One region of the Streptomyces sp. NPDC048172 genome, then DNA from elsewhere that is predicted to be linked to it. Evidence: riboswitches for the same ligand, from Rfam matches in the RefSeq annotation. Region 1 holds a riboswitch; the other holds the start of a gene.
The links. Region 1 has a riboswitch for cobalamin ahead of ACGF3A_RS29475 (prenyltransferase/squalene oxidase repeat-containing protein). Riboswitches for the same ligand answer to the same signal wherever they lie in the genome.
Positions count from the first base shown of each region.

Region 2: linked by a shared signal. The riboswitch ahead of ACGF3A_RS18060 (cobalamin biosynthesis protein) and the one ahead of ACGF3A_RS29475 (prenyltransferase/squalene oxidase repeat-containing protein) in region 1 are both predicted to bind cobalamin.

Region 1 covers NZ_JBIDAT010000007.1:8,626-12,887, forward strand. Annotated here, with positions in the region: gene ACGF3A_RS29465 (Hsp70 family protein) at 1-230, opposite strand, end outside; gene ACGF3A_RS29470 (ArsR/SmtB family transcription factor) at 592-1,596, shown strand; cobalamin riboswitch at 2,152-2,293, shown strand; gene ACGF3A_RS29475 (prenyltransferase/squalene oxidase repeat-containing protein) at 2,439-3,707, shown strand; gene ACGF3A_RS29480 (SCO2322 family protein) at 3,731-4,262, shown strand, end outside.
Region 2 covers NZ_JBIDAT010000004.1:56,602-60,863, forward strand. Annotated here, with positions in the region: gene ACGF3A_RS18050 (hypothetical protein) at 1-243, shown strand, start outside; gene ACGF3A_RS18055 (DUF397 domain-containing protein) at 526-789, opposite strand; cobalamin riboswitch at 1,071-1,199, shown strand; gene ACGF3A_RS18060 (cobalamin biosynthesis protein) at 1,352-2,323, shown strand; gene ACGF3A_RS18065 (cobyric acid synthase) at 2,301-3,878, shown strand; gene ACGF3A_RS18070 (putative cobaltochelatase) at 3,933-4,262, shown strand, end outside.

The sequences.
Region 1 (4,262 bases):
TCGCCGGGATGGCTGCCCGTACGCGTACGGGCCCGCCGTCCGACGTGCACGACGCCCTCGCGCGGGATCCACACGGCGGTCGGCGTGGTGTCGCGGCCCTCATGGTTGATGACGGTGCGCGGCTCGCCGTCCGCGCCGACGACCGCGACGGCGCTCGACGCCGTCCCCAGATCGATCCCGAGCCGTATGCCACTCGTTCTGTTGTCGCCCGCGGCGCCGGATGCCCGCATGACCGTCCCCCCGTTACCGTCCGTCTCCCCCCGAAGGCGGGGTGGGGAGGGGGATCCACCCCGCCGGTACCGGGACGCCCCTCGCCGCGCGAGCACGTCGGCACGCCGACACACCGACACGCGAGGGCCGCGGGGCCGCGCCGTGCCGCTCGTACCGCCGCCCGCATCCCCCTGCCGCTGCTGTCGCAGCGCGCCGGCCGCCGCTCCGTCGCTCCCCGCATCCGTACCGTTCAGCATGCGATTGGCCGTTCGGGCGAACAAGCGGCGGTAGCCACGGCTAAATTCCCCTTGTCACAGGGGAATTCGCCGTGCGCTCCCGCCCCGGCGCCACGGCTGTACGGCTGCTGTACGGAGGAGAGTCATGCTGCGGGTCGTCTTCACCTCCCAGGACCTGGCGCGGCTGCGCGTCGCGAGGGAACCGGACGCCCTGTGGGAGATCACCAACAGCGTGCAGACGCTGCAACGCCGGGACGGGCGCGCCGCGTTCGGGCCCTGGCGGCACGCCGTACGGCCCCGGCTCGGGCCCGAGAGCAGGCTCCTCGCCTCCCTCCTCCCGCCCTGCGGCTACTCCCCCGACTTCCTCACCCCTGGCCCCGGCACCGAGGAGTCCCCGACCCTCGACGCCGCCGTCGACACCATGCTGAGCACTCCGCGCCGTACGCTCGCCGCCGACCTGGAGCGGTTCGCCGCCGACCACGGGCGCGTGCCGCGCTGGGCCGACGCGCTGGCCGACCCCACGGCGCGGAGCGCCAGCGCCACCGAGCCGCTGCGGCGGCTGGGCGGCGCGGTGCGCGCGTACTACGAGACGGCCGTCGCGCCCTACTGGTCCCGCGTCCACGCCCACGTCGACGCCGACCGCAACCTGCGGCTGCACGCGCTGCTCGACGGCGGTACCGAGGGGATGCTCGCCTCGCTCGGTCCGCACTTCCGCTGGCAGCCGCCGGTGCTGGAGGTCGCCTACCCGGTGGATCAGGAGCTCCGCCTGGAGGGGCGCGGCCTGCTCCTCCAGCCCTCCTACTTCTGCTGGCCCGCGCCGGTCTCCCTCGCCGACCCCTCCCGGCCGCCGGTCCTCGTCTACCCCGTCTCGCACGAGCGCGGGGAGGCGGCGTCGCAGGCGGGCGACGGGCTGGGAGAGCTGCTGGGCCGCACGCGGGCCGCGCTGCTCCGGGCGACGGGATGCGGCTCGTCCACGACAGAGCTGGCCCGCCTCCTCGATGTGACCGGGCCTGCAGTGAGCCAGCACACCGCTGTGCTGCGCGAGAACGGCCTTCTGGTGACGGTACGCAAAGGTGGCCGCTCCTTCCACAGCGTCACCGCCCAGGGCCGAGCCCTACTCCAAGCCGCCCAACACGGCAGCCTCCAGTAAGAGCCGCACCCGAGGTGCCCCGGGCTGTGCTTCGCGGACTGCGAGTGCATCGTGGCTAGTCGCGCAGTTCCCCGCGCCCCTAACGGGGCACTCCTGCTTCTCCCTCCACCCCTCTGAGCTTGGGAAGTCTGCGCAAGGCGCAGGGTTGGCAAGCGCAGCCCCCCACGCCGGGTGCCCCGCGTACAAGAGCCGCGCCCGGGGAGCCCCGGGCTGTGCTTCGCGGGCCGCGCCCGCATCGTGGCTGGGCGCGCAGTTCCCCGCGCCCCTAAAGGGGCAAGCCCAAAAGTCTTGGACCGGTCGCGCCCACGCGGCGGAGCCGCAAAACAAACACAGCCCCGGGCCCCTGATCGGGCAAGCCCCGAGGTGTCGTGACCGGCGCGCCCACGCGGCGGAGCCGCGAAGCAGACACAGACCCGTGCCCCTGGAGGGGCAAGCTCTGTTGCGTGGTGGAGCCGGGAAGTAGACGCAGGGGCGTGGCTCTGGGCGGGCGAGGTCTGGTCTGTTGGTGAGCTGAGGGGTCGTGGCGAGGGCACCTGGGGGCGGTCTTTCACGGTCGTACGGCTAAAGTGGCGGGGCAGACAGCAGCGTCTCCGTTCGGGGGAAGCCGGTGGGAATCCGGCGCTGACCCGCAACCGTGAGCGGCGAGCACCACACGGCGCCGCGAGCCGGATCGCCCGCCCGGAGGCACAGGCTCCTGCGGTGCCCCGCCAGCGGGGCACCGCACGGCACCGTCGGGGTATACGGAGCCGAGCCCGGTGTGCCGCCGCGCGACCACGCGTGACGGGACGGCCGTGCACGGCTACGGCCCACCCGTCACGTCACCGTCAGCGAAAGGCACCCGCATGTTCCCGCGCCCGCGCCAGCGCCACCGCTTCTCCGTGGCCGTCGCCGCCTCCCTCGCGCTCTGCGCGGTCACAGCGGCAGTCGCCCCCGTCGCCGTGGCCGACGAGAAGCTGCCGCCGGAGCTGTACGGGAAGGGCGACCCGAAGTTCGACGGGGTGTGGCGGCAGTCCGTCGCGCTGCTGGCGCTGGACGCCGCGGGCGCGAAGCCGTCGCCGAAGGCGGTGAGCTGGCTGTCGACGCAGCAGTGCGAGGACGGCTCGTTCCCGGCGTACCGCGCCGACCCGAAGGCGAAGTGCGACGCGAAGAAGACCCCGGCGGACGTGAACGCCACGGCCATCGCCGTACAGGCCCTGTCCGCCTCGATCGGCGGGCCGAACGCCGGGACCGACAAGGCCCTCGACTGGCTGAAGTCCGTCCAGAACAAGGACGGCGGCTGGGGCTACAACCCCGGCAGCCCCTCCGACGCGAACTCGGTCTCCGTCGTCGTCGGCGCCCTCGTCGCCGCGGGCAAGGACCCGGCCGCGTGGAAGAAGGACGGCAAGACGGCGTTCGACGCGCTGCTCTCCTTCCAGATCGACAAGGACACCAAGGACGCGAAGAAGGACGCGTACGGCGCCTTCGCGTACCAGCCCGGCAAGGGCGACAAGCTCGACCCGAACGACGACGCCACCGCGGCGGCCGTGCTCGCCGGGATGCGCCAGGGGCTCGCGCTCTCCGGCGACAAGGAGGGGCACGGCGCGTCCCCGAAGAAGGAGGCGGAGAAGGGTGCCGACTACCTCACCGCCACGCTGAAGAAGAACGACGGCCATCTCGTGGCCGTCACCCCGGGCGCCAAGGACAAGGGCAAGGGCAAGGGCCAGCCGGACTACGCGAACACCGCCGACGCCGTGATCGCCCTCTCGGCCGCGGGCCGCAAGGACGAGGCCAAGAAGTCCCTCGACTGGCTCGGCGACAACCTCGGCAAGTGGGACAAGGCCAAGGACGACCCGGCGGCGCTCGGCATCCTGATCCTCGCCAACCGCGCCACGACCAATGGCGACCCGGCGCAGCTCGGCGGCACCGACCTGCTGAAGCGCCTCACGGCGACGGGCCCGAAGCCCGCCGCGATGCCGTCCCACGAGAAGAAGGGCGAGGAGGACAAGAAGGAGGACAAGAAGGACGACGACGGCGGGTCCCTGCCCACCTGGTCGTTCATCGTCGTGGGCGTCGCGGCCGGGGCGGGCATCGGCATCTGGCTGAGCGGACGCCGGAAGAAGCAGTCGCTGTGAGGCGTCTGCTGACCGTGCTGGGCATGCTGGGCGTGCTGCTCCTTGCCCTGCCGCTGGGCATGGCGGGTACGGCGCAGGCCGCCAGGGACGGCTACCGCTACTGGTCGTTCTGGGAGCGGAAGGGCGACGGCGGCTGGGCGTACGCGACGAAGGGCCCGGCCGTGCTGCGCCCCGGCGACGGCGACGTGCTCGGCTTCCGCTTCGCGCTCAGCGAGGACTCCAAGGACGCCACCCGGCCGCGCGGCGGCATCGCCTTCGACGCGGCGTGCGCCCGTACGGAGAAGAAGTCCGGGACGAAGCGGGTCGCGCTGCGCCTCGACTTCGGCACGCGCGGCGACGCGCCCGGCGGGGAGAAGCCGCCCGGGGCGCGTACGGCGTGCGCGCGGATCGACGAGGACGGTTCGGCGGCCGACGCGCTCGCGGCCGTCGCCGAGCCGCTCCGCTACAACTCCGACTCCCTCCTCTGCGCCATCGACGGCTACCCCCGCAAGGGCTGCGGCGAGGTGGCCTCCAAGGAGGAGAGCGACAGCGACAGCTCCTCGGGGAAGAAGAAGG
Region 2 (4,262 bases), on a different contig from region 1:
ATCCGGCTGACCTACGCGCGCGCCCTCGCCACCTCGCTCCGGCTGCTCATCGGGGGCGGTGCGGTGGCATGCGCCACCTACGCGGGCGGAGGCTGGGCGCTCGTGCTGAGCGTGTGCGGCGCCTCGCTCCTCGCCGCCTGCTGCGTGGTCGTGGGACGCCGAATACGCCGCGCCGTCAACGGTGGCGCGGACCGCGGGGACGGCCGTGGGAGAGACGGCCGGGGAAGAGACGACCGCGCGTAGGCGCGAGCCCGTACCAGAGCCCCGCTCCGCCGGCGACGAGCGCGGCCACCAGCCCCCACACCACCGCCCGTGCCGCCCCTTCCGGCGCCAGCAGCGAGGCGGCGGCTCCGAGTCCGGTGGCGAGAAGTCCCACGGCGAGGCTGTATCTCGCGGTGAGGGAGAGAGGAGAGCGCGGGTCCCGCCCGGCACGGCTCTCCCCCGGGCGCCGCACCGCGTCTTCCGTCCGGTCGGGCATCGCCCCCACCGCCATCCCCTCCGCCTGAGGGAGTCCAGGCGCCGTCGTCAGTCCTCCGCGACCCAAGTCGCCGTGGTGGCCAGGAAACTACTCCATTGCGCGGTCGTAAAGGCGAGTACGTCGCCATCGGGACACTTGGAGTCCCGCACCAGGATCCGGCCCGCGGCGTCGCTGACCTCGACGCACGCACCGGGTCCGTCATTGCTGTAGCTACTCTTGATCCATATACCCGCGGACGAGTCTTCCTCGAACACTGCGACCTCCTCCGGCCCGAAAGCCAGCGCCCCGACGTGGCCGCGCGTCTGTGGCATGCGCCCCCCTTGCCGGCCCCGCGCTGCCGCCGAAGCCGGACACATTCGGTCGCATACCGTCCGCCGCAGGCAAGAAATCGCCTCCTGCCGTCGTTTGGCGCTCTCCCGTTTGTCATGTGCAGTCTTCCCAGCGGTCCGGGGCGCAAAGGTGCATTACTGGTCGCACGACTGCGGAAGTGCGGCGCGTGTGGGGCTCACCACTCCGCCCCCATTGCAGGTCAACAGCAAGTTGACGCCTCTCGGCCAACGTGGTGGACTTCCGGTGCCAAACGGCGGCATGGAGAGGAAGCCGGTGCGAATCCGGCGCGGTCCCGCCACTGTCACCGGGGAGCGCTCCCTCACCCAGAGCCACGGTCGCGTCGCGCGGCTGGAAGGCCGGGGCGGGCGTCGATCCGGGAGCCAGGAGACTCTCGCCGTCGGTCACGTCGAGCCAGGGCGAGGACCCTGAGTGAGGACACATGTCATGCGCGGCCCCGCCCTGAGCGATTCCGGTCCCCTGCCACCGACGCCACCTCTGCCGCCGCTGTTCCGCCGAGGCGCCGCGGCGCGCTGAATGATGCGGATGCGGGCTTCTTACGCGTACGCCTGCGGCGCCGCCCTCGGATACGCCGTCGATCTTCTGCTGGGTGACCCCCGGCGCGGCCACCCCGTCGCCGCCTTCGGGCGGGCCGCCGGGGCGCTGGAGCGGCATGTGTGGCGGGACCGGCGGGACGCGGGCGCCGGGTACGCCGTGCTGGCCGCGGGCGCCGTGGTCACGGGTGCGGCCGTGCTGGAACGGGCCGTGCGGGACCGGCCCGGCGCGCGGACCGTGCTGACGGCCGCCGCCGTGTGGAGCGTGCTGGGCGGGACGAGCCTGGCGCGGGAGGCGCGGGCCGTCGGCTCGGCGCTGGCCGCCGGGGACGTCGAGGTGGCCCGGGAGCGGCTGCCGCACCTGTGCGGGCGGGACCCGCAGGCGCTGGACGCGGAGGCACTGGCGCGCGCTGTCGTGGAGTCGGTCGCGGAGAACACCTCGGACGCCGTCGTGGGCGCCCTCGTGTGGGGCGCGGTCGCGGGAGTGCCGGGCATGGCCGGGTTCCGGGCGCTCAACACGCTGGACGCGATGGTGGGGCACAAGTCGCCGCGGCACCTCCGGTTCGGCTGGGCGGCGGCGCGGCTGGACGACGTCGTGGGGTGTCCGGGAGCGCGGCTGACGGCGGTGCTCGCGGCCGTTGCCGGTGACGACGCGCGCGGAGCCGTACGGGCGTGGCGCGAGGACGCGCACCGGCATCCGAGCCCGAACGCGGGGCCCGTGGAGGCCGCGTTCGCGGGCGCGCTCGGCGTACGGCTGGGCGGCACCCTCGCGTACGGCGGCCGTACGGAGCACCGTCCGGTCCTCAACACCTCCGGGCGGCCCGTACGGACGGAGGACATCGCGCGTGCCGTACGGCTGTCGCGACGGGTGAGCGCGCTGGCGTTCGCCACCACCGTGGCGGCGGGCGCCGTGCGGATGAGGGTGCGGGAGGGAGTGCGCCGTGGGCGCGAAGGGAAGCGCTAGGGACGGCGGGACGGGCGGCGGGACCGGCGGCGGGCTGCTCGTCGCGGGGACGACCTCGGACGCGGGCAAGAGCGTCGTGACGGCGGGAATCTGCCGCTGGCTGGCGCGCAAGGGGATCAGCGTGGCGCCGTTCAAGGCGCAGAACATGTCACTGAACTCGTTCGTGACGCGGGACGGCGCCGAGATAGGCCGCGCCCAGGCCATGCAGGCCGCCGCGGCCCGGGTGGAGCCCAGCGCGCTGATGAACCCCGTACTGCTCAAGCCCGGCAGCGACCGCACCAGCCAAGTGGTGCTCATGGGGCGTGCCGTGGGCGAGATGTCGGCCAAGGGCTACTTCGGGAACCACCGCAGCGGCGTGTACGGGCGGCGTGAGGACCTTCTGGAGCCCGTCGTCGCCTGTCTGGAGGAGCTGCGGCGTACGCACGACGCGGTCGTCTGCGAGGGCGCGGGCAGCCCCGCGGAGATCAACCTGCGGCGCAACGACATCGTCAACATGGGCCTGGCGCGCGCCGCGCGGCTGCCCGTGCTGGTGGTCGGGGACATCGACAGGGGAGGCGTCTTCGCCTCGCTGTTCGGGACGACCGCACTGCTGGCCGAGGAGGACCAGGCGCTGCTGGCGGGCTATCTGGTCAACAAGTTCCGCGGGGACGTCTCGCTGCTGGAGCCCGGCCTGGAGATGCTGCGGAAGCTGACGGGGCGGTCGACGTACGGGGTGCTGCCCTTCCAGCACGGGCTGGGCATCGACGAGGAGGACGGGCTGCGTGTCTCCCTGCGCGGCACGGTGCGCGAATCCGAGGTGACGGCGCCGTACGGCGCGGACGTGCTGCGGGTGGCGGTGCTCCCCGTGCCGCTGATGTCGAACTTCACGGACGTCGACGCGCTGGCCGCCGAGCCCGGCGTGGTCGTGCGGTTCTGCGACCGTCCCGAGGAGCTGTCCGACGCCGATCTGGTGGTGGTGCCGGGGACGCGCGGCACCGTCAGGGCACTGGAGTGGCTGCGGGCGCGCGGACTGGCCGACGCGCTCGCCCGGCGGGCGGCCGAAGGACGCCCCGTACTGGGCATCTGCGGCGGCTACCAGGTGCTCGGCGAGCGCATCGAGGACGACGTCGAGTCCCGTGCCGGAACGGTCGAAGCGCTCGGACTGCTGCCCCTGCGGGTGCGGTTCGCGCGGGAGAAGACCCTCGCGCGCCCGGAGGGCACGGCCCTCGGCGAGCCCGTCGAGGGGTACGAGATCCACCACGGCGTCGCGGACGTACGCGGCGGCGAGCCGTTCCTCGGCGACGGCTGCCGGGTCGGCTCCGTATGGGGCACGCACTGGCACGGCTCGCTGGAGTCCGACGCGTTCCGGCGGGCCTTTCTGCGCCGGGTGGCGGCCGACGCGGGCCGCGCCTTCGTGCCCGCCCCTGAGACGAGTTTCGCCGCGCTGCGCGAGGAACAGCTCGACCGTCTCGGCGATCTGGTCGAGGAGCACGCGGACACCGCCGCGCTGCTGCGGCTCATCGAGGAGGGCGCGCCGGAAGGGCTGCCGTTCGTGGGGCCGGGAGCGCCCCTGTGACACACCCGCTCCCCCACTCCCTGGCCCCCATTTCTGGAAAGGACTGACTGACGCGTGAGCACCCCCTATCCGTTCACCGCCATCGTCGGGATGCAGGACCTCCAACTAGGCCTGCTGCTCAACGCGGTCAACCCGGCCATCGGCGGCGTCCTCGTAAGAGGCGAGAAGGGCACGGCGAAGAGCACGGCCGTACGAGCCCTCGCGGCGCTCATGCCTCGGGTCGACGTCGTTCCGGGCTGCCGTTTCTCCTGTGCGCCCGCCTCGCCCGATCCGGCGTGCCCGGACGGGCCGCACGACAGCGGTGTCACCGGGGAGGCACGGGCCGCCCGGATGGTCGAGCTGCCCGTGGGCGCGTCCGAGGACCGTCTCGTGGGGGCGCTCGAC